Regions from separate parts of the Citrobacter sp. GW821-FHT02E08 genome, predicted to be linked through region 3. Evidence: predicted binding sites of a transcription regulator. Region 3 holds the regulator's gene; each other region holds the start of a gene.

The links. The regulator CRP, encoded in region 3, controls carbon source genes, mostly activating them, when cyclic AMP is high. The targets are predictions, from matches to a motif close to ATGTGANNNNNNTCACAT.
Positions count from the first base shown of each region.
Region 1: a site for CRP is predicted at 3,926-3,943, ahead of AC07UY_RS02130 (acetyl-CoA C-acetyltransferase). Genes of this name have one in related genera too.
Region 2: a site for CRP is predicted at 4,450-4,467, ahead of glpT (glycerol-3-phosphate transporter). Genes of this name have one in related genera too.

Region 1 is NZ_JBWKVL010000001.1:440,875-448,901, reverse strand. Features, by position in the region: gene AC07UY_RS02145 (aspartate/glutamate racemase) at 1-388, opposite strand, end outside; gene kduD (2-dehydro-3-deoxy-D-gluconate 5-dehydrogenase KduD) at 579-1,340, opposite strand; gene kduI (5-dehydro-4-deoxy-D-glucuronate isomerase) at 1,397-2,233, opposite strand; gene AC07UY_RS02130 (acetyl-CoA C-acetyltransferase) at 2,674-3,852, opposite strand; gene AC07UY_RS02125 (LysR family transcriptional regulator) at 3,965-4,840, opposite strand; gene AC07UY_RS02120 (multidrug/biocide efflux PACE transporter) at 4,945-5,400, shown strand; gene AC07UY_RS02115 (amino acid permease) at 5,543-6,772, shown strand; gene AC07UY_RS02110 (YqeJ family protein) at 6,837-7,304, opposite strand; gene AC07UY_RS02105 (winged helix-turn-helix domain-containing protein) at 7,294-8,027, opposite strand, start outside.
Region 2 is NZ_JBWKVL010000011.1:123,268-131,294, reverse strand. Features, by position in the region: gene nrdB (class Ia ribonucleoside-diphosphate reductase subunit beta) at 1-705, shown strand, start outside; gene yfaE (class I ribonucleotide reductase maintenance protein YfaE) at 705-959, shown strand; gene inaA (lipopolysaccharide kinase InaA) at 966-1,616, opposite strand; gene glpQ (glycerophosphodiester phosphodiesterase) at 1,902-2,978, opposite strand; gene glpT (glycerol-3-phosphate transporter) at 2,983-4,341, opposite strand; gene glpA (anaerobic glycerol-3-phosphate dehydrogenase subunit A) at 4,612-6,240, shown strand; gene glpB (glycerol-3-phosphate dehydrogenase subunit GlpB) at 6,230-7,489, shown strand; gene glpC (anaerobic glycerol-3-phosphate dehydrogenase subunit GlpC) at 7,486-8,027, shown strand, end outside.
Region 3 is NZ_JBWKVL010000003.1:387,547-395,573, reverse strand. Features, by position in the region: gene AC07UY_RS06175 (phosphoribulokinase) at 1-644, shown strand, start outside; gene AC07UY_RS06170 (OsmC family protein) at 691-1,095, opposite strand; gene crp (cAMP-activated global transcriptional regulator CRP) at 1,404-2,036, shown strand; gene AC07UY_RS06160 (YccS/YhfK family putative transporter) at 2,088-4,175, shown strand; gene argD (bifunctional acetylornithine/succinyldiaminopimelate transaminase) at 4,165-5,385, opposite strand; gene pabA (aminodeoxychorismate synthase component 2) at 5,471-6,034, opposite strand; gene AC07UY_RS06145 (putative adenosine monophosphate-protein transferase Fic) at 6,066-6,668, opposite strand; gene ficA (FicA/YhfG family antitoxin) at 6,658-6,825, opposite strand; gene ppiA (peptidylprolyl isomerase A) at 6,932-7,504, opposite strand; gene tsgA (MFS transporter TsgA) at 7,771-8,027, shown strand, end outside.

The DNA.
Region 1 (8,027 bases), on a different contig from region 3:
CCATGGTATAGCGCGTTCCCAACAAAGCCACACGCGTCATGTTTTGGCGGGTAATGGCGCGCCCCGTCGCATCAGCAATGTGCAAAAACGGTAACCGGCAACGCGTTTCAATGGCATCCGCCACTTTATGCATCGTGTTGGTACACAGCACGATCCCTTCAGCGCCCGCCTGCTCAAGGCCCAGTGCCGCCTGTGCCAGAATATCGCCCGCTTTGTCCCACTCGCCGCGGCTTTGACACGCTTCAATTTCATGAAAATCAACGCTATGCAGCAACAGGCTCGCAGAGTGCAAACCGCCCAGACGTTGCTTAATTCCTTCGTTGATTAAACGGTAGTAGGGAATGGTGGATTCCCAGCTCATTCCGCCCAGCAAACCAATCGTTTTCATTGCGCACTCCTTCGTTGAAAGCTGATGGCAGTGAAACAAAGTTATGATTAAGTTTCCAGTTCAATTGTTATGCGGTGAGCGCCTGAGTGTGCCAGGTCAGCGAAAAGACGAAGAGAAGAACAGAAGAAGGGAAAAGGAGAGGGAAATGCCCGACCCGCGTTCGCAGTATCGGGCATTTACGGTTGGCGAATTAACGCGCCAGCCAACCGCCGTCAACAGCCACGGTATAGCCGTTGATGTAATCAGACGCGCTGGAAGCCAGGAAGACAATCGGCCCCATCAGATCGCTCGGCAGACCCCAACGACCCGCTGGGATACGCTCAAGGATCGCCGCACTGCGCTCTTCATCAGCACGCAGCTGCTGCGTGTTGTTGGTCGCCATGTAGCCTGGGGCAATCGCGTTCACGTTGATGTTGTGCTTCGCCCACTCGTTCGCCATCAGACGGGTTACGCCCATAACGCCGCTTTTTGATGCAGTGTAAGACGGAACGCGGATACCGCCCTGGAAGGAGAGCATGGACGCGATGTTGATGATTTTGCCGCCGTTACCCTGAGCAATAAAGTGCTTCGCCGCCGCCTGAGACATAAAGAACACGCTCTTGATGTTCAGGTTCATCACGTCGTCCCAGTCTTTTTCACTGAAGTCGATCGCATCTTCACGACGGATCAGGCCCGCGTTGTTGACCAGAATATCGATATGACCAAATTCCGCCACCGCACGTTCCAGCAGAGCCGGAATACCGTCGATCTGACGCAAATCAGCGGTCAGACTTAAAAAACGACGACCCAGCGCGGTAACGCGTTCAATCGTTTCTGTTGGTTCAACGATGTTAATCCCGACAATGTCGCAGCCCGCTTCTGCCAGACCCAGCGCCATACCCTGACCAAGACCGGTATCACAACCCGTAACGACCGCTACTTTACCTTCGAGAGAAAATGCATTCAGAATCATTGTAAACCCTTAATTTTTTAGTACCTGTCACGGACAGGCATCATTGCCGTTCGCGACTAGCGCAGATCTTTTACTGCCACGTGGTCCATGTCATCAAAGACCTGGTTTTCGCCCACCATGCCCCAGATGAATGTATACGCTTTGGTGCCCACACCGGAGTGAATAGACCAGCTCGGCGAGATCACCGCCTGCTCGTTGTGCATCACGATATGACGCGTTTCCTGCGGCTGCCCCATCATGTGGAAGACACAGGTGTCTTCGTCCATGTTGAAATAGAAGTACACTTCCATACGGCGTTCATGGGTATGACACGGCATGGTATTCCACAGGTTGCCTGGCGCCAGTTCGGTCAGCCCCATGCTCAACTGGCAGGTTTCCAGAACATCCGGAACAAAATATTTGTTGATAGTGCGACGGTTACTGGTGGTGTTGTCGCCTAAAGTGACCGGAGCCACATCGGCTGGCGTCACTTTTTTGGTTGGATAGGTGGTGTGTGCCGGTGCGCAGTTGTAGTAGAACTTCGCCGGTTTTGCCGTATCTACGCTGGCAAAAACCACTTCTTTCGCGCCTTTACCCACATACAACGCATCGCGATGACCAATTTCATAGCACTGGCCGTCAACGGTAATCGTGCCCGGACCACCAATGTTGATTACGCCTAATTCGCGACGTTCCAGGAAGTAGGTCACGCCCAGTTGCTTACCGACTTCACCGCCTACAGAAACTGATTTCGCCACCGGCATAATACCGCCGACGATAATGCGATCGATGTGGCTGTAAACCATGGTGTATTCGTCAGCCACAAACACGCTTTCAACTAAAAACTCATTGCGCAGTTCCTGGGTGTCCAGCGTTTTCGCGTGCGCACTGTGGATACTTTGTCTTACGTCCATATTTACCTCCAATGATAAATCGACCGTGAATTCCTGAACGGAGAGCAAAACGCTGTTCCGTTTTACCTAATGAGGCCATGATAGCCCTCCGTGAATCTGTTTTCAATTATAAATAAAACAACGTTTCATTTTTGCGATAATTATTGTCAAAAATGCAGTCCCGATCACGCTCAGGCGCAGCGCATCAAAAAAATTAAAAACAATTCATTTAAAAACAAAGAGATAATTGAAATATTGCGATTATTGCCCAACAGAGAGGCCAGGTGCAGAAAACAGAGAGGGAATGCGGAGGCGGTTATGACGCGTTTTATCATCAAGTTGCGTCATGAATCACAAATATTGAAACATTGTTTTGATAAATTATTCTTTGTTCGAGTGTTTCTGTAACTGGTCTTGCCCTCCGTGTGGAGGGCTTTTTTATGCCAGCGGCAAGGCGATGCTCAGTCTCTCTCGATAGCCAATGCCACGCCCTGCCCGCCACCGATACATAACGTCGCCAGCCCTTTACGCGCTTTACGCTTAAGCATTTCATGCACCAGCGAAACCAGGATTCGACAGCCTGAAGCGCCAATGGGATGGCCGAGGGCAATCGCGCCGCCGTTAACGTTCACCCGGCGTTCATCCCACTCCAGCATTTTTCCCACAGAAAGCGCCTGAGCGGCAAACGCTTCATTGGCTTCGATAAGATCCACATCTGCAAGCTGCCAGCCAACCCGCTCCAGACAGCGGCGAGTGGCATAAACGGGGGCAATTCCCATCAGCGCCGGATCCACGCCGACACTGGCAAAAGCACGAATACGCGCCAGTATGGGTAAATTCAACGCCTGCGCTTTGGCTTCACTCATCATCATCACGGCGGCGGCGCCATCGTTAATTGACGAAGCATTTCCTGCCGTGACCGATCCCAGACGATCGAACGTGGGATCCAGCCTGGCCAGCCCTTCGGCGCTGGCATCGGTCCTCGGCTGTTCATCCGTATCAATCACCCTTGATTGTCCATTACGCTGAGTGATAACAGGCACGATCTCATCTTTAAAGCGGCCCGCATCGATTGCCGCACGCGCTTTTTGCTGAGAGCTGAGCGCATAGGCATCCTGCAACTCGCGGCTGATCCCGTATTCCCGCGCCAGATTTTCAGCGGTTACGCCCATGTGGTAATCGTTGAACGCATCCCACAAACCGTCGTGAACCAGGCTGTCGACCAGTTGGCTGTTGCCCAGTTGCGCTCCGGTGCGGCTGTCGGTGAGAACATGCGGCGCGCGGCTCATGTTTTCTTGTCCGCCCGCAATCACAATATCCGCCTCACCGCACTGGATAGCCTGGGTCGCCAGATGCAACGCTTTTAGCCCTGAACCACAGACATCGTTGATGGTGATAGCGGAAACCGTATTCGGTAACCCGCCTTTGATGGCGGACTGACGGGCAGGATTCTGCCCTGCTCCTGCTGTGAGAACCTGACCGAGGATAACTTCATCGATGGCATGTACATCAACACCCGTGCGCGCCAGTAACGCTTTCACGACCACGCTGCCAAGCTCAACGGCAGAATGACGCGCCAGCGTTCCCTGGAAGCAGCCAATGGGTGTCCGTAATGCCCCAACTATCACAACCTCTTTCATTACCACCTCTGCGCAAAATAACACCGCAATAGTAGAGGATTGTTAAAAATTTGTTGCCTTGAATGTTTAAAAAAAGTGAGTTTTATCACAAAGGAAATTCGTATCGTTGTAGCTACGACGCGACACGCCCCTGTTGTAAATGGTATCGGAGCCAGCTCCCCGCTGCCCCTGGGGGAGATTTCTTATTCCAGAGGAGATCGATAGAGATAGCCCTGGGCCAGCCGGGCACATCCAGCTGAACCAACGGTTTCTCCGCGGCAAATTCTTCGACCAACGCACAGGGCAGCGCACACCAGCCGAATCCCTGCACCGCCATACTGAGCAATAATAAATAGTTAGGCGCGGACCAGACCGGTCCTCGCGCCACATTGGCGCCGCTTTCAAAATAGGTATTCAGTCGCAGTTCACGCCAGGTATGCAGTTGATCCCAGGAGACTTTTTCCTGCGTCGCCAGCGGGTGCGTCTCGGCAGCATACAGTCCCATCCAGGTTTGCATCGGCAAACGCGTGACGCCCATATCGGTCGGGTAGTCGTCGCGGGCCTCTATCAGCCCCACCTGGGCACGTCCTTTTTGCAGCAGATCGATGACATCCTCATCTTCACCGATCAGGCATTCAAACTCGGTATGCGGAAATTGCCGATCAAACTGCACCATCAGTTCTTCGAGAACATCCGGATGCAGAGTGTCGGAAAGGACAAAGGTCAGGCGCGCTTCCGTTTCTCCGGACAACGACAAGGCCACTTCATCCAGACGGTCGCTCGCCGACAAAATCGCCTGCACATAACTGAGCACCCGCTTTCCCTCTTCCGTCAGTACCGGTTGTCGCGACGATCGGTCAAACAGCGAGAAACCAAGGTCGGCCTCCAAATGCGCTATCGCCGTACTGATGGTGGACTGGCTTTTACGCAGCCGCCGCGCCGCCGCAGAAAAGGAGCCGCAGGAGACGGTTTCTACAAACGCCGTTAATGCTTCAGGAGAGTAGCGCATGAACTATCTACTTTATCGATGGATACTATCTTTTAGATATCACATTAAGCGATAAAATGCCCAGGATTCCACACTATTCCGAACATAAAAGAAGGTTTCACGCTATGCAACACGATGCTGTACAACGCCGCTCCTTACCTGAGCGTATTTTTCATGCCGTCTGCTTTGAGGGTATCGCAACGGCTATTCTCGCCCCAACGACGGCATGGTTAATGCAGCGCTCCGTTCTCGAAATGGGCGGTCTCACCGTGCTGCTAGCAACCACCGCGATGATCTGGAATATCATCTATAACGCGCTGTTTGACCGTTTTTGGCCTGCACATCTGGTCAAACGTACCGCCAAAGTCCGCGCCTTTCATGCCCTGGGATTTGAAAGCGGCTTTATCGTGATTGGGGTGAGTATTGTGGCGTATGTGCTGAGTGTCAGTCTGCTACAAGCATTCACACTGGAGATCGGTTTCTTCCTGTTCTTCCTGCCCTACACCATGCTCTATAACTGGGCCTACGATACGTTGCGCCATCGTGTGATCAAACATCGCCAGCAGCGCGTTACTGCCTGATAACGCTCTGATTTGCCGGAGTCGCTGTGATTCCGGCATTTTATCTGTACGCTCCCTCTATGTATTAGCCTCCCTCAATAACCCCTGTTTATGGTAAATTGTGCTTCTTTTTTGTTTATTTTATAGTTGATACGTTCAGATAATGTCGAAAATTTGGTCAAAAGAAGAGACTCTCTGGAGTTTCGCGTTATATGGAACTGCCGTAGGTGCAGGAACCCTCTTCCTCCCCATACAGTTGGGTTCAGCGGGGGCGATTGTTCTGTTTATCACCGCGCTGGTCGCCTGGCCTTTGACTTACTGGCCGCACAAGGCGCTGTGTCAGTTCATCCTCTCTTCTAAAACCTCAGCAGGAGAAGGGATCACCGGCGCGGTAACACACTACTACGGTAAAAAGATCGGTAGCCTGATCACCTCGCTGTACTTTATTGCCTTCTTTGTGGTCGTGCTGATTTATGCCGTGGCGATCACCAACTCGCTCACCGAACAGGTGGCAAAACACCTGCAGGTAGACCTCCGCATCCGTATGCTGGTCAGTCTGGGTGTGGTGGTGACGCTGAACCTGATTTTTCTGATGGGACGCCATGCCACACTTCGTGTGATGGGATTTCTGGTGTTTCCGCTCATCGCGTACTTTTTATTTCTTTCGTTCTATTTGACCGGAAGCTGGCAACCCTCTTTATTGACCAGCCAGATGTCTTTCGATCAGCACACGCTTAATCAGGTATGGATATCTATTCCAGTGATGGTTTTCGCTTTTAGCCATACGCCAATTATTTCCACGTTTGCCATCGACAGACGTGAAAAATATGGCGAGCAGGCCATGGGTAAATGCAAAAAAATCATGAAGGTCGCCTACCTGATCATCAGCCTGAGCGTGTTGTTTTTCGTCTTTAGCTGTCTGCTCTCCATTCCGCCCGCTTACATTGAAGCGGCCAAACATGAGGGCGTAACCATTCTGTCCGCGCTGTCGATGATGCAAAATGCCCCCGCCTGGCTGTCGATTTCCGGGATTATTGTCGCCGTTGTCGCCATGTCGAAGTCATTCCTCGGCACCTATTTCGGCGTGATCGAAGGGGCAACTGAGGTGGTGAAAACCGGCTTACAGCAGGTTGGCGTGAAGAAAAGCCGCGCCTTTTATCGCGCGCTTTCCATTATGCTGGTTTCGGTGATCACCTTTATTGTCTGCTGCATTAACCCAAATGCAATCTCAATGATTTACGCGATCAGCGGCCCACTCATCGCCATGATTTTGTTCATCATGCCGACGCTGTCGACCTATCTAATCCCGGCGCTAAAACCCTACCGCTCATTGAGTAATCTGATAACCCTGATTGTCGGCCTGCTCTGCGTTTCTGTGATGTTTTTTGGCTAACGACAATCTTAACGGCTCATACACCGGAAGGGGTTGAGCCGTTAAATTTCCCCCTCACTTCTCGTTAATTTGCATCCATACAGAGCAACGATGGCGAACCCACGGTGGTAAATGCCCAACCTTCCCGATACTTGTTAATCAGAAGCGAAAACGAAGCGCCACTCGCTAAATACAATGCGGGGAGTGCTTTGCGCTCACCGGCGTCTTTTAGGTTGTCGGAAGGAAACTGAACAATCCTGCTGCTGGTGAGAATATAGTGTTTACGTATTTTCTTATACGTGAAGTAAATGACGCGACTCACTTTATAAAGTCGGGAGTCAGACGTTTTCAAAATACCGGTAAGGGTAATGATCCCCTGACTGTTATGCATTTGATAAGAAATATCACCAGAGAAAACCTCATGGTCGATATCCCAAACGGCATAACCGCTGCAATCTATTTTTGGGTTAGTTTTCTTGGCATACCAGATGCTTCCCCCTGTGGCCAGAGAGACCAATACAACAATTACGAACAAGAGTATTTTAGTTTTCATTATTAATCGAATAGTAAGTTGTGCATTTGGTGGACGCCTTTTTCCTGACGTCCTGTGGGCAAATCACGGCGGCAATATTTTTGGCACTGCTCACTCCAGAGAGAAAGATATAGTTATTCTCGCGGCATAATTCATTATGATTTTGCATAAACCGCAGGTAATGGTTTTTTAGCGCATCATTTCCCTTCTGAAATACAGTGCAGGAGGGAAATTTATCCGTAGTCAAAATATCATACGACGATAACAAGGACTCCTGACGCAGGTGAAAGGTACCGATGACCCCGCCAATAATGGCAACCAGCAGCGATAAAGAAAGAAACAGGCCAGACAGAGGTGAACGAAACGACAGACGTTTCGCTCTCTTCTGCGTTTCAACCATCGGCGTAACAATCGGTTCAACAACAGGTGGTTCAATCGGTATTTCAACCGGTGGTGTTAAAACCGTTGCCGCTGGGGGTGTTTGTGCGATATCGCGAACCTGAATATCCGCTGAAATCATCAACCCCCGGCGAGCAATTGTTTTGATAATGTCGCGTGGTAAGCCAATGCCTTCTAATGCATTTCTGAGAATAAGAATGGTTTGATAAAACGTATTTGCGGATGTCACACTGTTCTTCTCCCCCCACCCTGCAGCAATAAGCTGATTCTGCGAAACGACACTCCCATTATTCATTATTAGACATAAGAGAATCAGGCTCGCAGGCGTTTGCAGGGTAACCACTT
Region 2 (8,027 bases), on a different contig from region 3:
ACTAACGAGCAGATTCAGAAACGTGCGGAAGGTATTTCGCATTACTACGACGAATTGATTGAAATGACCAGCTACTGGCATCTGCTGGGCGAAGGCACCCACAACGTGAACGGCAAAACCGTGACCGTCAATCTGCGCGCGTTGAAAAAACAGCTGTACCTGTGTCTGATGAGTGTTAACGCCCTGGAAGCCATCCGTTTCTATGTCAGCTTTGCCTGCTCTTTTGCCTTTGCAGAACGCAAATTGATGGAAGGTAACGCCAAAATCATTCGCCTGATCGCCCGTGATGAAGCGCTGCATCTGACCGGAACACAGCATATGCTTAATCTGCTACGTAGCGGTGTCGACGATCCGGAAATGGCGGAAATTGCTCAAGAGTGCCAGCAAGAGTGCTATGACCTGTTTGTGCTGGCCGCACAGCAGGAAAAAGAGTGGGCCGATTATCTGTTCCGCGACGGCTCAATGATTGGTCTGAATAAAGATATTCTGTGCCAGTACGTCGAGTACATCACCAATATTCGTATGCAGGCGGTTGGGCTGGATCTGCCCTTTAAAACGCGTTCAAACCCGATCCCCTGGATCAACACCTGGCTGGTCTCTGATAACGTGCAGGTTGCGCCGCAGGAAGTCGAAGTCAGCTCTTACCTGGTCGGGCAGATCGACTCCGAAGTCGACACCGACGACCTGAGCAACTTCCAGCTCTGATGGGACGCGTTACTCTTCGCATCACTGGCACACAATTGCTGTGCCAGGATGAACATCCTTCCCTGCTCACCGCGCTCGAATCGCATAACGTCAACGTAGAGTATCAGTGCCGGGAAGGTTATTGCGGTTCCTGCCGAATTCGACTGGTCGCAGGTCAGGTTGACTGGATTGCAGAGCCTCTGGCCTTTGTTCAACCAGGGGAAATCTTGCCCTGCTGTTGCAAGGCAAGAGGAGATATCGAACTTGAAATGTAGTGTGCGTTACAGCGTGTAGTAATGCGCTTTCACGTGTTCCCAATCCGCTTTCGGGATCGGATCAAGATACTTTTCCAGCTGTGAAAAATCATGATTAGCCGCTTTATGGCGACGTAAACGACGACGGCTTTTCTCAAGATCCAGGAAACCGGCCTCAACCGTACCGTCAGTTTTCACGTAGATATGACGAACGTAGCAGCACCCGTGCTGGCGATTCACGCTGTGCATCTTTTTAAAGGCGACAGCAACGGCTTTCAGCATGGCTTCACGCACATCATCAGGAAATGGCGTCTCGGCATGTTGATGATACCAGTCAGCGATACTGATAAAGCCCGCCATGTCTTCTGTGACCAGCAGTGCACGCCATTCACCCTCTACTTTTGTCGCTTCGCCAAAGATTATCTCAGGCACGATAACGCCCGCGCTTTTCAACTTTTTGATTACCGCGATTTCACGAACAATGGTCGGGCGACCGAAAGGATAACGGACAGAGTGGAACAGGTGTTGGGTCATGCGTTTAACATAAACTTTCTTGCCGTTACGCTCCACGCACTGCACACCACTCATTCCATTACGACGGTAGTTAGGTTCTTCGACCCAATCGCCTTCTGTTGCCCACCAGCGCTCAAATTCGTTGTGTGTTGCTGACAATGTCATACCCTACCGCCCGTTATTCTGACCCGATAATATTTCAGGCGATAATATAAATGTTTAAGTTAAGTAAATCTTAAGATATTCGTGCTGAATGGTGGATTTCTGCGTAAAACACCAATGTGTCGCCATAATTCATTTCATTCATAATCAAAACACACTTCAAATGATGATTTATTTCCGACTAACTCAGAGAATTCATTAGCAACCTTTGAGTAAAAAAAACTGCACCTGACTCAGTGGACTTTCCACCTTTGGGGTGCAGTTTCGATGCGCTATCCGCGCGAGCCGTTATTTTTTATTCAGGAACATGACCGCTTTGTCCGGGAAGTCGGTGAACAACCCGTCAACACCGGCCTGGTTATACAGAATGTCGTAAAGCTGGTTTACGTCAGTCGCATAGTCCGGAAGCTGGTCAGCACGAACGGTAAAAGGATGCACTACCATCTTATTCTGATGAGCGTCCTGTACCATGCCTGTCAGCCGGATATTCCCTTTCTTAGACTTTTCATCAACCAGCATATGGTAGTCTGGGCCGATGCCATCAGCATATTCCGCGATTTGCTTCATCGCACCTGGCTTAAACATCCAGTCGTAGCTGTAATTCACCCAACTGCCATCCGCCTGTTTCTGCTGTGTTTCGTTCCAGTCAGTGTACGCAATCAGCTGAACCAGGTTGAGATCCATCCCCATTTTCGGTTCCAGCTCATGTTTGATGCGTTTCAGTTCCGCCACATCAAAACACTGCAAATAGACGTTATCCTTTTTACCGGTGTAACCGTACTTTTTCAGTACTTCCAGCGTCTTCGCCGCGATGTCCTTCCCTTCCTGGTGATGGAACCACGGTGCTTTCATTTCCGGATAAATACCGATGTTCTTACCGGTCGAGTGATTCAATCCCTGAACAAACTCGATCTCTTCTTCAAAGGTATGAACACGGAAATCAGATTTACCCATCGGGAAACGCCCTGGATAAGTCTGCACTTTCTTACCGTTTTCAATGTCGAAGCCTTCGGTAAATTTCAGCGACTTAATTTCATCCAGCGTGAAGTCGATGGCGTAGTAACGACCATCTTTACGCGCACGGTCTGGAAAGCGTTCGGCAACATCGGTGACCCGGTCAAGATAATGGTCATGGAGGACGACTAAACGGTCGTCTTTGGTCATCACCAAATCTTGTTCCAGATAATCTGCGCCTTGCGCATACGCCATCGCTTTAGCTGGCAGCGTATGCTCAGGCAGATAGCCACTGGCGCCGCGATGCGCGATCACAATTTTGTCGCTGCTGTCGGCCGCAATAGCACTGCTTCCCATCACCATTCCGGCCATCATCAGCGCCATGCTCAGGTTCTTTAGCGTCGTTTTCATTTGATTAACTCCCGCTGCGTTTCAGCGTCAGCTCTTCGTGATGACGTTTTTCGCCAATCATCACAACAACGAGCAGAATCACCGCCAGCACGCTGCCGCCGATCATCACCATGAAGCCGCCGTCCCAGCCGAAGAAGTCAACGGTGTAACCCACAATGGCGCTCGCCGCCACGGAGCCACCCAGATAACCGAACAAGCCGGTAAAGCCCGCCGCTGTACCTGCCGCTTTTTTCGGTGCCAGTTCCAGAGCGTGCAAACCAATCAGCATGACCGGGCCATAGATAAGGAAGCCGATAACGATCATACATGCCATATCCACACCTGGATTACCCGCCGGGTTCATCCAGTAGACGATAGTGGCGATAGTCACCAGCGTCATAAAGAACACGCCGGTTGCCCCACGGTTACCACGGAAGACTTTATCCGACATCCAGCCGCACAGCAGCGTGCCCGGAATACCGGCATATTCATAAAGGAAGTAAGCCCAGGAGGATTTATCCAGCGCGAAATGTTTCACTTCCTTCAGATAGGTCGGCGACCAGTCGAGGATGCCGTAGCGCAGCAGATAGACAAACACGTTAGCAATCGCGATGTACCACAACAGTTTGTTCGGCAACACGTACTGCATAAAGATTTGCTTCGCCGTCAGCTCTTCTTCTGCATTTTCGTTGTAATCGTCCGGGTAGTCGTTTTTGTACTCTTCGATAGGCGGTAAGCCACAGGATTGCGGGGTATCGCGCATCATGGCAAAGGCAAAGAGCGCGATAACAATCGCACCGAACGCCGGCATGTAAAGCGCCGCTTTCCAGTCGTTAAACCAGGCCATACCCAGCAGGAACAGCAGCGGTGGAATACCGCCGCCCACGTTATGCGCGCAGTTCCAGACAGAAACAATACCGCCACGCTCTTTCTGTGACCACCAGTGCACCATCGTGCGGCCACACGGCGGCCATCCCATCCCCTGGAACCAGCCGCAGAGGAACAACAGAACGAACATAATGGCGATACTGGACGTTGCCCACGGTACAAAGCCCATGAACAACATGACTGCTGCCGCCAGTATCAGGCCCGCAGGCAGGAACACGCGTGGATTCGAACGGTCAGAAACTGACCCCATGATGAACTTTGAAAAACCATAAGCGATAGAGATCCCGGACAAGGCAAAACCAAGATCGCCACGGGAAAAGCCCTGCTCGACCAGATACGGCATCGCCAGAGCAAAGTTTTTACGTACCAGATAGTACGCAGCGTAGCCAAAGAAAATCCCCAAAAATATTTGCCAGCGCAATCGACGATACGTCGGGTCGATCTCCGCCGCTGGCAAACGCGCACTGTGCGACGCGGGTTTAAAAATACTTAACATATGTAGCCTCCGTGGCCGTATTTAGTTTGAGATAGACACCGCAGTTCGTTCAAACAGCCCCTCTGCTCCCAGTGTGGCCGCGATGTTAAGGAAAGATACATGTCGTTAATGTGAATTACAGCACATATTGTTACGGAATTATGACAAATGTTCAAAAAGGCGCACGAAATCACGTTTCATTTTCGAATAATGCGCGATTATGCGCGAAATCAAACAAACCATGATTTTTATGTGGCTAAATGATAAAAAAACGAACAATGAGGAAAAACAATGAAAACGCGCGACTCGCAATCAGGTGACGTGATTATCATTGGCGGAGGGGCCACGGGTGCAGGGATCGCCCGTGACTGTGCGCTGCGCGGATTGCGCGTCATCTTAGTAGAACGCCATGACATCGCGACTGGCGCAACAGGCCGTAACCACGGGTTGCTGCACAGCGGCGCGCGTTACGCGGTGACGGATGCCGAATCCGCGCGCGAGTGTATTAGCGAAAATCAGATCCTGAAAAGGATCGCCCGCCATTGCGTAGAGCCGACTGATGGCCTTTTCATTACTCTGCCAGAAGATGAATTATCCTTTCAGGCCACCTTTATTCGCGCCTGTGAAGAGGCTGGGATCCGCGCTGAGGCGATTGATCCCCAACAGGCGCGAATCATTGAACCTGCGGTAAACCCCGCGCTGATCGGTGCCGTAAAAGTGCCGGATGGCACGGTTGATCCTTTCCGTTTGACCGCCGCCAACATGCTGGACGCGAAAGAGCATGGCGCAACTATTTTGACGGCGCACGAAGTGACCGGGTTAATTCGCGAAGGGGCAACGGTGTGTGGCGTCAACGTGCGCAACCATCTGACAGGCGAAACCCAGTCTCTGCACGCGCCGGTCGTGGTGAACGCCGCCGGAATTTGGGGTCAGCGCATCGCCGAGTATGCCGACCTCAGTATCCGCATGTTCCCGGCGAAAGGCTCGCTGCTGATCATGGATCACCGTATTAACCAGCATGTGATCAACCGCTGCCGTAAACCGTCCGATGCCGATATTCTGGTCCCCGGCGATACCATTTCACTCATCGGTACGACCTCGACACATATCGATTACAACGAGATTGACAGCAACCGCGTGACCGCCGAAGAGGTTGATATCCTGCTGCGCGAAGGTGAGAAGCTGGCACCAGTAATGGCGAAAACGCGCATTCTACGCGCATACTCCGGTGTGCGCCCGCTGGTCGCCAGTGACGATGATCCGAGCGGGCGTAACGTCAGCCGTGGCATTGTGCTGTTTGACCACGCCCAACGTGATGGACTGGACGGCTTTATCACCATTACCGGCGGGAAGCTGATGACCTACCGCCTGATGGCGGAATGGGCAACCGACGCCGTTTGCCGCAAACTGGGCAACAGCCGTCCCTGCGTCACGGCGCAAACAGCGCTGCCTGGCTCGCAGGAACCCACTGAAAATACGCTACGCCGCATCATTTCCCTGCCCGCACCGTTGCGCGGTTCTGCCATCTATCGCCATGGCGATCGTACGCCAGCATGGCTCAGCGAAGGGCGTCAGCATCGCAGTCTGGTCTGTGAATGCGAAGCGGTCACTGCCGGTGAGGTTCAGTACGCAGTCGAAAATTTAACGGTGAACAGCCTGCTGGATTTACGTCGCCGTACCCGTGTCGGGATGGGGACCTGTCAGGGCGAGCTGTGCGCCTGTCGTGCCGCCGGTCTGCTACAACGTTTTAATGTCACCACCGCCGCGCAATCTATCACCCAGCTTTCTGAATTCCTCAACGAACGCTGGAAAGGGGTACAACCTATTGCCTGGGGTGACGCACTGCGCGAGAGTGAATTCACCCGCTGGGTATATCAGGGATTATGCGGCCTGGAGAAGGAGCAGCAGAATGAAATTTGATACGGTCATTATGGGCGGTGGCCTCGCCGGATTACTGTGCGGCCTGCAACTGCAAAAAAGCGGATTACGCTGCGCTATCGTCACCCGTGGTCAAAGCGCGCTGCATTTTTCCTCCGGTTCGTTGGATCTCCTGAGCACGTTGCCGGATGGTCAGCCCGTCACCGATATCAAAACGGGTCTGGAATTATTGCAGGCGCAAGCACCAGCTCATCCCTACTCCACCATCGGCTCGCAACATGTGCTGAATCTGGCACAACAAGCGCAGGACTTACTGGAGGCGTGCGGCGCACGTTTACACGGCGACGTTTTGCAAGCGCATCAGCGTGTCACACCACTGGGCACCTTGCGCACGACCTGGCTCAGTTCGCCGGAAGTGCCCGTCTGGCCGCTTGCCGCCCAACGCATTCGTGTGGTGGGGGTAAGCGGCCTACTGGATTTTCAGGCGCACCTTGCGGCAGCCTCTTTGCGCCAACTCGGCCTGGAGGTCGAAACCGCAGAAATTGAACTCCCCGAACTGGATGTCCTTCGCGATAACCCGACCGAATTTCGCGCGGTGAATATCGCCCGTTTGCTGGATAACAAAGAAAAGTGGCAGCTTTTGTATGAAGCGTTGCTGCCGGTAGCGAAATCCGGCGAGATGATCATTATGCCAGCCTGCTTCGGACTGGTGGACGATACACTCTGGCGCTGGCTTAATGAACAGCTACCCTGCTCGCTGACGCTACTTCCTACCCTACCGCCTTCCGTTCTGGGAATGCGTCTGCACAACCAACTGCAGCGTCAGTTCGTGCGCCAGGGCGGGATCTGGATGCCGGGTGATGAAGTGAAAAAAGTGACCTGTAAAAATGGCGTCGTGAGCGAAATCTGGACCCGCAACCATGCCGATATTCCTCTGCGTCCTCGCTTTGCGGTGCTCGCCAGCGGCAGTTTCTTTAGCAGTGGCCTGGTGGCCGGTCGCGAGGGTATTCGCGAACCTATTCTCGGGCTGGATGTTCAACAAACGGCAACCCGCGCCGAATGGTATCAACGTGATTTCTTTGACCCGCAGCCATGGCAACAGTTTGGCGTTACCACCGATAGCGCGCTTCGTCCATCGCTTGCCGGTAAAACAGTAGAGAACCTGTTTGCCGTAGGTTCAGTGCTCAGTGGTTTCGACCCTATCGCCCAGGGCTGTGGCGGCGGCGTATGCGCAGTCAGTGCATTACATGCCGCTCATCAAATAGCAGAACGTGCAGGAGGCCAGCAATGAGCGACACGCGTTTTGAAAGTTGTATCAAATGCACGGTGTGCACCACCGCGTGCCCAGTGAGTCGGGTCAATCCCAGCTATCCTGGCCCCAAACAGGCCGGGCCGGACGGTGAGCGTCTGCGCCTGAAAGACGGTGCGCTGTATGACGAAGCGCTGAAATACTGTATCAACTGCAAGCGCTGTGAAGTGGCCTGCCCGTCGGACGTCAAAATTGGCGATATCATCCAGCGCGCACGCGCGAAATATGACACCACGCGTCCATCGCTGCGTAACTTCATTCTGAGCCATACCGACCTGATGGGCAGCGTCTCCACGCCGTTCGCGCCGGTAGTGAATACGGCCACATCGTTGAAGCCCGTACGTCAGTTGCTTGATTATGCGCTGAAAATCGATCATCGCCGCACTCTGCCGAAATACTCTTTTGGCACTTTCCGTCGCTGGTACCGCAGCGTGGCGGCGCAACAATCGCAATACAAAGATCAGGTCGCTTTCTTCCACGGCTGTTTCGTTAACTACAACCATCCGCAGCTGGGTAAAGA
Region 3 (8,027 bases):
TTGGTCTGCTGGAACAAACGTTCAGCGAGTACGGACAAGTGGGCAAAGGCCAGTCGCGGAAATATCTGCATACCTACGATGAAGCAGTACCGTGGAATCAGGTGCCGGGAACCTTCACGCCGTGGCAACCCTTGCCTGAACCGACCGACGTCCTGTTCTATGAAGGGCTGCACGGCGGCGTAGTGACGCCGCACCATAACGTGGCGCGCCATGTGGATTTACTGGTTGGCGTAGTACCGATCGTGAACCTGGAGTGGATACAAAAACTGATCCGCGACACCAGCGAGCGCGGACACTCCCGCGAGGCGGTGATGGATTCGGTGGTTCGCTCAATGGATGATTACATCAACTACATCACCCCGCAGTTCTCCCGTACGCATATTAACTTCCAGCGTGTACCCACGGTAGACACCTCGAATCCCTTTGCGGCAAAAGGCATCCCGTCATTAGACGAGAGCTTTGTCGTTATTCATTTTCGTAATCTGGAAGGGATCGATTTTCCCTGGTTGCTGGCGATGCTTCAGGGTTCATTTATTTCTCATATCAATACATTAGTCGTGCCGGGCGGCAAAATGGGACTGGCGATGGAGTTGATTATGCTGCCGCTGGTTCAGCGACTGATGGAAGGCAAAAAAATCGAATAATGCGCAGCGTTGCCGGATAAGCGTCACGCCCTCCGGCAACCTGAGATCACGCGGCAATCACTTCGTATGAGTGCGTGATATTCACTGCTTTTTCCAGCATCAACGCAACAGAACAATATTTTTCTGCAGAAAGATCAACAGCGCGCGAAACGGCGGCGTCTTTCAGATCATTGCCAGTCACAATGAAATGCAGATTGATATGGGTGAACAGGCGCGGCGCCTCTTCACGACGCTCGGAAGTGAGCTTCACTTCGCAGTTGGTCACATCCTGGCGTCCCTTTTGCAGAATAGACACCACATCAATCGCACTGCAGCCACCCGCGGCCATTAACACCATTTCCATCGGACTCGGCGCTTTATCACCGGAGTTACCATCCATCAAAATTTGGTGGCCGGAAGCAGACTCTCCCAGGAAGGTTAGCCCTTCGACCCATTTCACACGCGCTTGCATATTTCGTAACTCCAATGTTTCAATTTTCCTGACAGATTACGCGGACATAACAAATCTCGCAATGGAAGGCGACCTGCATCATGCTGAAGCGAGACACCAGGAGACACACGGCGAAAGCTATGCTAAAACAGTCAGGATGCTACAGTAATACATTGACGTACTGCATGTATGCAGAGGACATCACATTACAGGCTGCAGTACATTTTTAGCAGCCCCCTTCCCTGGCAGCGGGAAGCATATTTTGGCAACCCCAGAGACAGCGTCGTTTTCTGGCTCTGGAGACAGCTTATAACAGAGGATAACCGCGCATGGTGCTTGGCAAACCGCAAACAGACCCGACTCTCGAATGGTTCTTGTCTCATTGCCACATTCATAAGTACCCGTCGAAGAGCACGCTGATTCACCAGGGTGAAAAAGCAGAAACGTTGTACTACATCGTTAAAGGCTCAGTGGCAGTGCTGATTAAAGACGAAGAAGGGAAAGAGATGATCCTTTCTTATCTGAATCAGGGCGATTTCATTGGCGAATTGGGCCTGTTTGAAGAAGGCCAGGAACGCAGTGCATGGGTACGTGCAAAAACGGCCTGTGAAGTCGCTGAAATCTCCTACAAAAAATTTCGCCAACTGATCCAGGTGAACCCGGATATTCTGATGCGCCTGTCTTCCCAGATGGCTCGTCGCCTGCAAGTTACGTCCGAAAAAGTCGGCAACCTTGCCTTCCTCGACGTAACTGGTCGTATCGCTCAGACTCTGCTGAACCTGGCGAAACAACCCGATGCGATGACTCACCCGGACGGCATGCAAATCAAAATCACCCGTCAGGAGATCGGTCAGATCGTTGGCTGTTCTCGCGAAACCGTTGGTCGTATTCTGAAAATGCTGGAAGATCAGAACCTGATCTCCGCGCACGGTAAGACCATCGTCGTCTACGGCACTCGTTAACCCCGTCGAAATGGCGTATTACCCTGTAATGCGCCATTTTTGTTGGCACCGATGTGGCGAAGACTGATTTATCACCCTGAAATCAACTACGCACTGCGGCAAACGCTGGTGCTGTGTTTGCCTGTGGCGATCGGCCTTATCATTGGCCAGTTGCATCTGGGATTGCTCTTTTCTCTCGTTCCCGCCTGCTGCAACATTGCCGGGCTTGATACCCCCCACAAACGCTTTTTCAAACGCTTAGTCATTGGCGCATCGCTGTTTGCCGGATGCAGCCTGGCAATGCAACTGCTGCTCGCGCAAGCAATACCGCTGCCGCTGATTCTGACGGGTTTAACGCTGATTCTTGGCGTGACGGCGGAACTCAGCGCCTTGCATGCCCGACTCCTGCCTGCCTCGCTTATCGCCGCTATTTTCACGCTAAGCCTGGCTGGTAACATGCCCGTCTGGGAGCCGTTGCTGATCTATGCCCTGGGCACCCTGTGGTACGGGCTTTTTAACTGGTTTTGGTTCTGGCTCTGGCGTGAACAACCGCTACGCGAGTCACTCAGTTTGTTGTACCGCGAGCTGGCCGACTACTGCGAAGCCAAATACAGTCTGCTCACCCAGCACGCGGATCCTGAAAAAGCGCTGCCACCCTTGTTGGTGCGCCAACAGAAAGCGGTAGATCTCATCACCCAGTGTTACCAGCAAATGCACATGCTGTCGGCGCATCACAACAATGAATATAAACGCCTGCTGCGGGCATTCCAGGAAGCGCTGGACTTACAGGAACACATCTCCGTCAGTCTGCATCAGCCAGAAGAGGTGCAAAAGCTGGTCGAACGCAGCCATGCGGAGCAGGTGATTCGCTGGAACGCGCAAACGGTCGCCACACGCTTACGCATCCTGGCCGATGATATTCTGTATCACCGCCTGCCGACCCGCTTTAGCATGGAAAAGCAGATTGGCGCGCTGGAGAAAATCGCCAACCAGCATCCCGATAACCCGGTGGGCCAGTTCTGTTACTGGCACTTTAGCCGCATTGCCCGTGTATTGCGGACCCAGCGCCCACTCTATGCCCGCGACCTGATGGCGGATAAACAACGCCGACTCCCGCTGATCCCGGCCCTAAAAAACTATCTGTCCTTCAAATCGCCCGCTTTGCGAAATGCCGGGCGCATCAGCGTCATGCTGAGTATCGCCAGCCTGATGGGCAGCGCATTACATCTGCCGAAACCGTACTGGATCCTGATGACGGTGCTGTTTGTGACGCAAAACGGCTACGGCGCGACGCGGGTTCGCATATTGCACCGTTCGGTGGGTACGCTGGTTGGACTGGTGATTGCGGGTGTGACGCTACACTTCCACATCCCTGAAGGCTTCACGCTGGCGGGCATGCTGGTCATTACGCTGGTGAGCTATCTGATCATTCGCAAAAACTACGGCTGGGCAACGGTCGGGTTTACGGTCACTGCGGTGTATACCCTGCAATTGCTGACGTTAAATGGCGAGCAGTACATTGTGCCGCGGTTTATTGATACGGTGATTGGCTGCCTGATCGCGTTTGGTGGAACGGTCTGGCTCTGGCCGCAGTGGCAGAGCGGTCTGTTGCGCAAAAACGCCCACGATGCGCTGGAAGCCGACCAGGAAGCCATCCGCCTGATCCTCAGCAGCAATCCACAGGCAACACCGCTCGCGTATCAGCGTATGCGTGTCAATCAGGCGCACAACACGCTGTACAACTCGCTGAATCAGTCCATGCAGGAACCCGGATTTAACGCGCACTATCTGGCAGATATGAAACTGTGGGTAACGCACAGCCAGTTTATTGTCGAGCACATCAATGCGATGACAACGCTGGCGCGGGAACATACGATGCTGTCGCCAGACCTTGCGCAACGCTATCTGGAATCGTGTGAAATTGCGCTCCAGCGCTGCCAGCAGCGTCTGGAGTATGACGGACCGGGCGGCTCTGGCGATGTGAATATTCTGGAAGCGCCAGAGATGCTCTCCCATGGGCCATTAAGTACCCTGGAACAACACCTGCAGCGCATACTGGGCCACCTGAACACCATGCACACCATTTCTTCGGTCGCCTGGCGTCAACGGCCTCACCACGGGATCTGGCTCAGCCGTCGGTTACGGGATATTAAGAGCTAACGACTTTCGCGACGGCCTGCGCGAAACGCTGCATTCCCTCGTCGATATCCGCCTCTTCCACCACCAGCGAAGGGGCGAAGCGCATCACATCCGGACCGGCATTCAGCACCATCACACCTTCATTCGCGCCCGCATAAAGAAACTCACGCGCTCGTCCCTGATATTGCGGCTTCAACTCTGCCCCAATCAGCAATCCCATCCCGCGAATGTCGCTGAAAACGTCGTACTGCTCGTCAATTTTCTGCAAATGCTGAACAAATTTCTGCCGTTTCGTCTGAATGCCGTCCAGCACGTCTGGCGTGTTAATAATATCGAACGCTGCGCCAGCAACCGCGCAGGCCAGCGGGTTACCACCGTAGGTGGAACCATGGGAACCGACGTGAAACGCAGAGGCAATCTCCTGCGTGGTCAGCATGGCGCTCACCGGGAACCCGCCGCCAAGCGCCTTGGCGCTGGTCAGAATATCCGGCGTCACGCCATAGTACATATACGCAAACAGGGAGCCTGTGCGCCCCATACCGCACTGCACCTCATCAAAGACCAGCAATGCCTGATGCTGGTCGCACAATTCGCGCAGACCTTTCAGGAACTCGGGGGTTGCCGCCGTTAATCCCCCTTCCCCCTGGATGGGCTCCACCACCACCGCGCAGGTATGGTCATCCATCACAGCTTTCACCGCATGGAGATCGTTAAAGGGAACATGGACGATGTCGGCCGGTTTCGGTCCAAAACCATCGGAATACTTCGGCTGGCCGCCAACCGTTACGGTGAACAGTGAGCGACCGTGAAACGCGTTATGGAAGGCGATGATTTTGGTTTTGAACGGACTGTGACGCACGCAGGCGTAGTGACGCGCCAGTTTGAAGGCCGTCTCATTCGCTTCTGTACCCGAGTTCATGAACAGCACGCGTTCTGCAAACGTCGCGTCGATAAGCTTACGCCCCAGTCGTAGCGCCGGTTCATTCGTGAAGACGTTACTGGTGTGCCACAACGTATCGCCCTGGGTTTTCAGCGCCTCAACCAGCGCCGGGTGACAATGCCCCAACGCTGTTACTGCAATCCCGCCAGCAAAATCAACGTATTCCTTTCCTTGTTGATCCCAAACGCGGCTGCCTTTGCCTTTTACCGGAATAAACTCCGCCGGTGCATAAATCGGCAGAATAACCTCATCAAAAGTCGCGCGTGTAATTGCAGTTTGTTCAGTTGCCATCTTATGACCACCCAGTTATGCAGAAATTAACGTGAAATTATAATCACAAAATATGCATAAAAAATCATTAGATAGCAACCACAAATCAGCGCTGGAGGAAATTTGCCAGTAGCTGATGCCCCTGCTCGCTGAGAATGCTTTCTGGATGAAACTGGACACCTTCCAGATCCCATTCCCGATGGCGAATGCCCATAATTTCCCGGGTTTCACTCCAGGCGGTGACGTCAAAACAGGCGGGTAGCGTGGCCGGGTCAATCACCAGAGAATGGTAACGCGTCACACACAATGGCGTCGGCAACCCCAGGAAAACCCCCTGACCGGTATGGGTTATCGGCGAGGTTTTACCATGAATGACTTTCGCTGCCCGAACGATGGTCGCGCCAAACGCCTGCGCCATGGCCTGGTGGCCCAGACACACGCCCAGGATGGGCAGCCGTCCGGCATAATGGCGAATCACATCCAGCGAAATTCCGGCCTCGTTGGGCGTACAAGGGCCAGGAGAAATCACGATCTTTTGCGGATTGAGTGCGTCGATTTGTGCCAGCGTCAACTCGTCATTCCGTTTGACCAGCACGTCAGCGCCAAGCTCGCAAAAATACTGGTAGAGGTTCCAGGTGAAAGAATCGTAGTTGTCGATTAGCAGGATCATGGCGGCTCCGGTACGTTAGAACCGCGCTATTCTACTCAGTTTCCTCAGCTTCGCTCACCACTTTACGAAATATTGCCTGCAATGCCGAAAGGTCGCCCATGGCGCCACTCTGGTTGGCCTGATTCCATTCATCCACCTGAATACCGTCCCAGGTCAGCGTGTAACCAGCATGAATCGCCAGTTGTTCAAAGAAGATGCGCTGAGCCAGACCACTGCCAATACGAAACGGATGCAGCATATTGATCTCGCAATAGTAATGCGCGAGCCTGACGACGAATTTCTCTTTTGGCAATCCGGACAGATACCCTTCTTCTTCCAGATCCTGCATCAGGGCATTGCCCTCTTTTTCGATCCAGGCAAAATGGCAAAAAGGCGTGTCCCCCTGATAGATATCCACTTCACGTAACTTTCCCGCCCAGTCGAAAATGTCCTGATAAAGTTGGCGATGAATAGCACACAGGTAGGGTAAACCACGGACCCGCGGCCCCAGTTCGATGGTCGCGGCGCGTAACGCCGTCAGTTCATATGCCGCCTGCTCCAGACGCTGAACCTGGTGGATGCCTAAACGGTTACGCATGACATCGAGACCGTCGTAAAGATAGGGGTCGCGTCCTTCACCGAATTTATCGCTCATAGTGCCTCCTCAACGCCTCAAGACGTACAAGAGCTTCCTCTGCGGTCAGAGTAACCAGGGGGATTTCAACACCTTCAAGACGGCGACTGGCCTGGAAATTGGCGTTTCGCAGATGTTTCCAGAGACGAGATTTTTGTTTATCGGTGAGCTTTTTCACGTGACCTCCCTGAATGCGCCTTCACTTGCCACAAGTATAAGCAGCAATTTCGGGTTACGCAGAGGTCGGGAATAGCGCGGGTATCAACAACCCGCGCAAAATGCGATTACGGCAGAACTTTCGCGGAAAGGATAACAACCGGTTTTGACGGAACATTTTGATAAGGGCCCACGTCGTGGGTCTGGACCTGAGAGATTTTGTCCGCCACATCCATGCCTTTCACGACTTTACCGAAAACGGCATAGCCGAAGTCACGCTGGCCGTGATCGAGGAAAGCATTGTCCGCGATGTTGATAAAGAACTGGCTGGTGGCGCTGTCTTTGTCGGCCGTACGCGCCATCGCAATGGTGCCACGGGTGTTACGTAAACCGTTATCCGCTTCATTTTTGATTGGCGGGTTAGGTTTCTTCTGCTGCATTTGTTCGTTAAAACCGCCGCCCTGGACCATAAAGCCGGGGATCACACGGTGAAACGTGGTGTTATTGTAGAAACCACTGTTTACATAATCGACAAAATTTTGCACTGAAACAGGCGCTTTCTGGCTATTCAGCTCCAGCTCAATATTACCGGCAGAGGTTGTCAGCAGAACGTGTGGATCACCTTTCGCTGCCAGCGCTGCAGGAGAGAGAGCGGAAAGAGCGAGAACAGCTGCAACAGCCGCCAGAGTCGATTTGAGCATGAGATTTCCTTAACGGGAGCAGAAACAAAAGCAAGTGGATTGATTCTAAAGAGCCTTCCATGACAAGGCCATCCCTTTACTTAATTTTACGTATCGAATCCCCCTGTCATGTCAGGCCACCTAATTTTTTGTGACAAATGTCACTTTAAAAAATGCAACAGCTGAATCAATTACTAATAAATATTTAAATGCGTCACTAAAACGCCTAAAATCTGCCCGCCCATTGCGCTGTCAACGCGCTTTACACCTCTATACACAGGCCAGTCATGACTAACAGCAATCGTATCAAGCTCACATGGATTAGCTTTCTCTCCTACGCCCTGACAGGGGCGTTGGTAATTGTCACCGGTATGGTGATGGGAAACATTGCAGATTACTTCCATCTGCCTGTTTCCAGTATGAGCAACACTTTCACCTTCCTCAATGCCGGTATTTTGATCTCTATCTTCCTCAATGCCTGGCTGATGGAAATTGTCCCGCTGAAAACACAGCTGCGTTTTGGATTTATCCTGATGCTACTGGC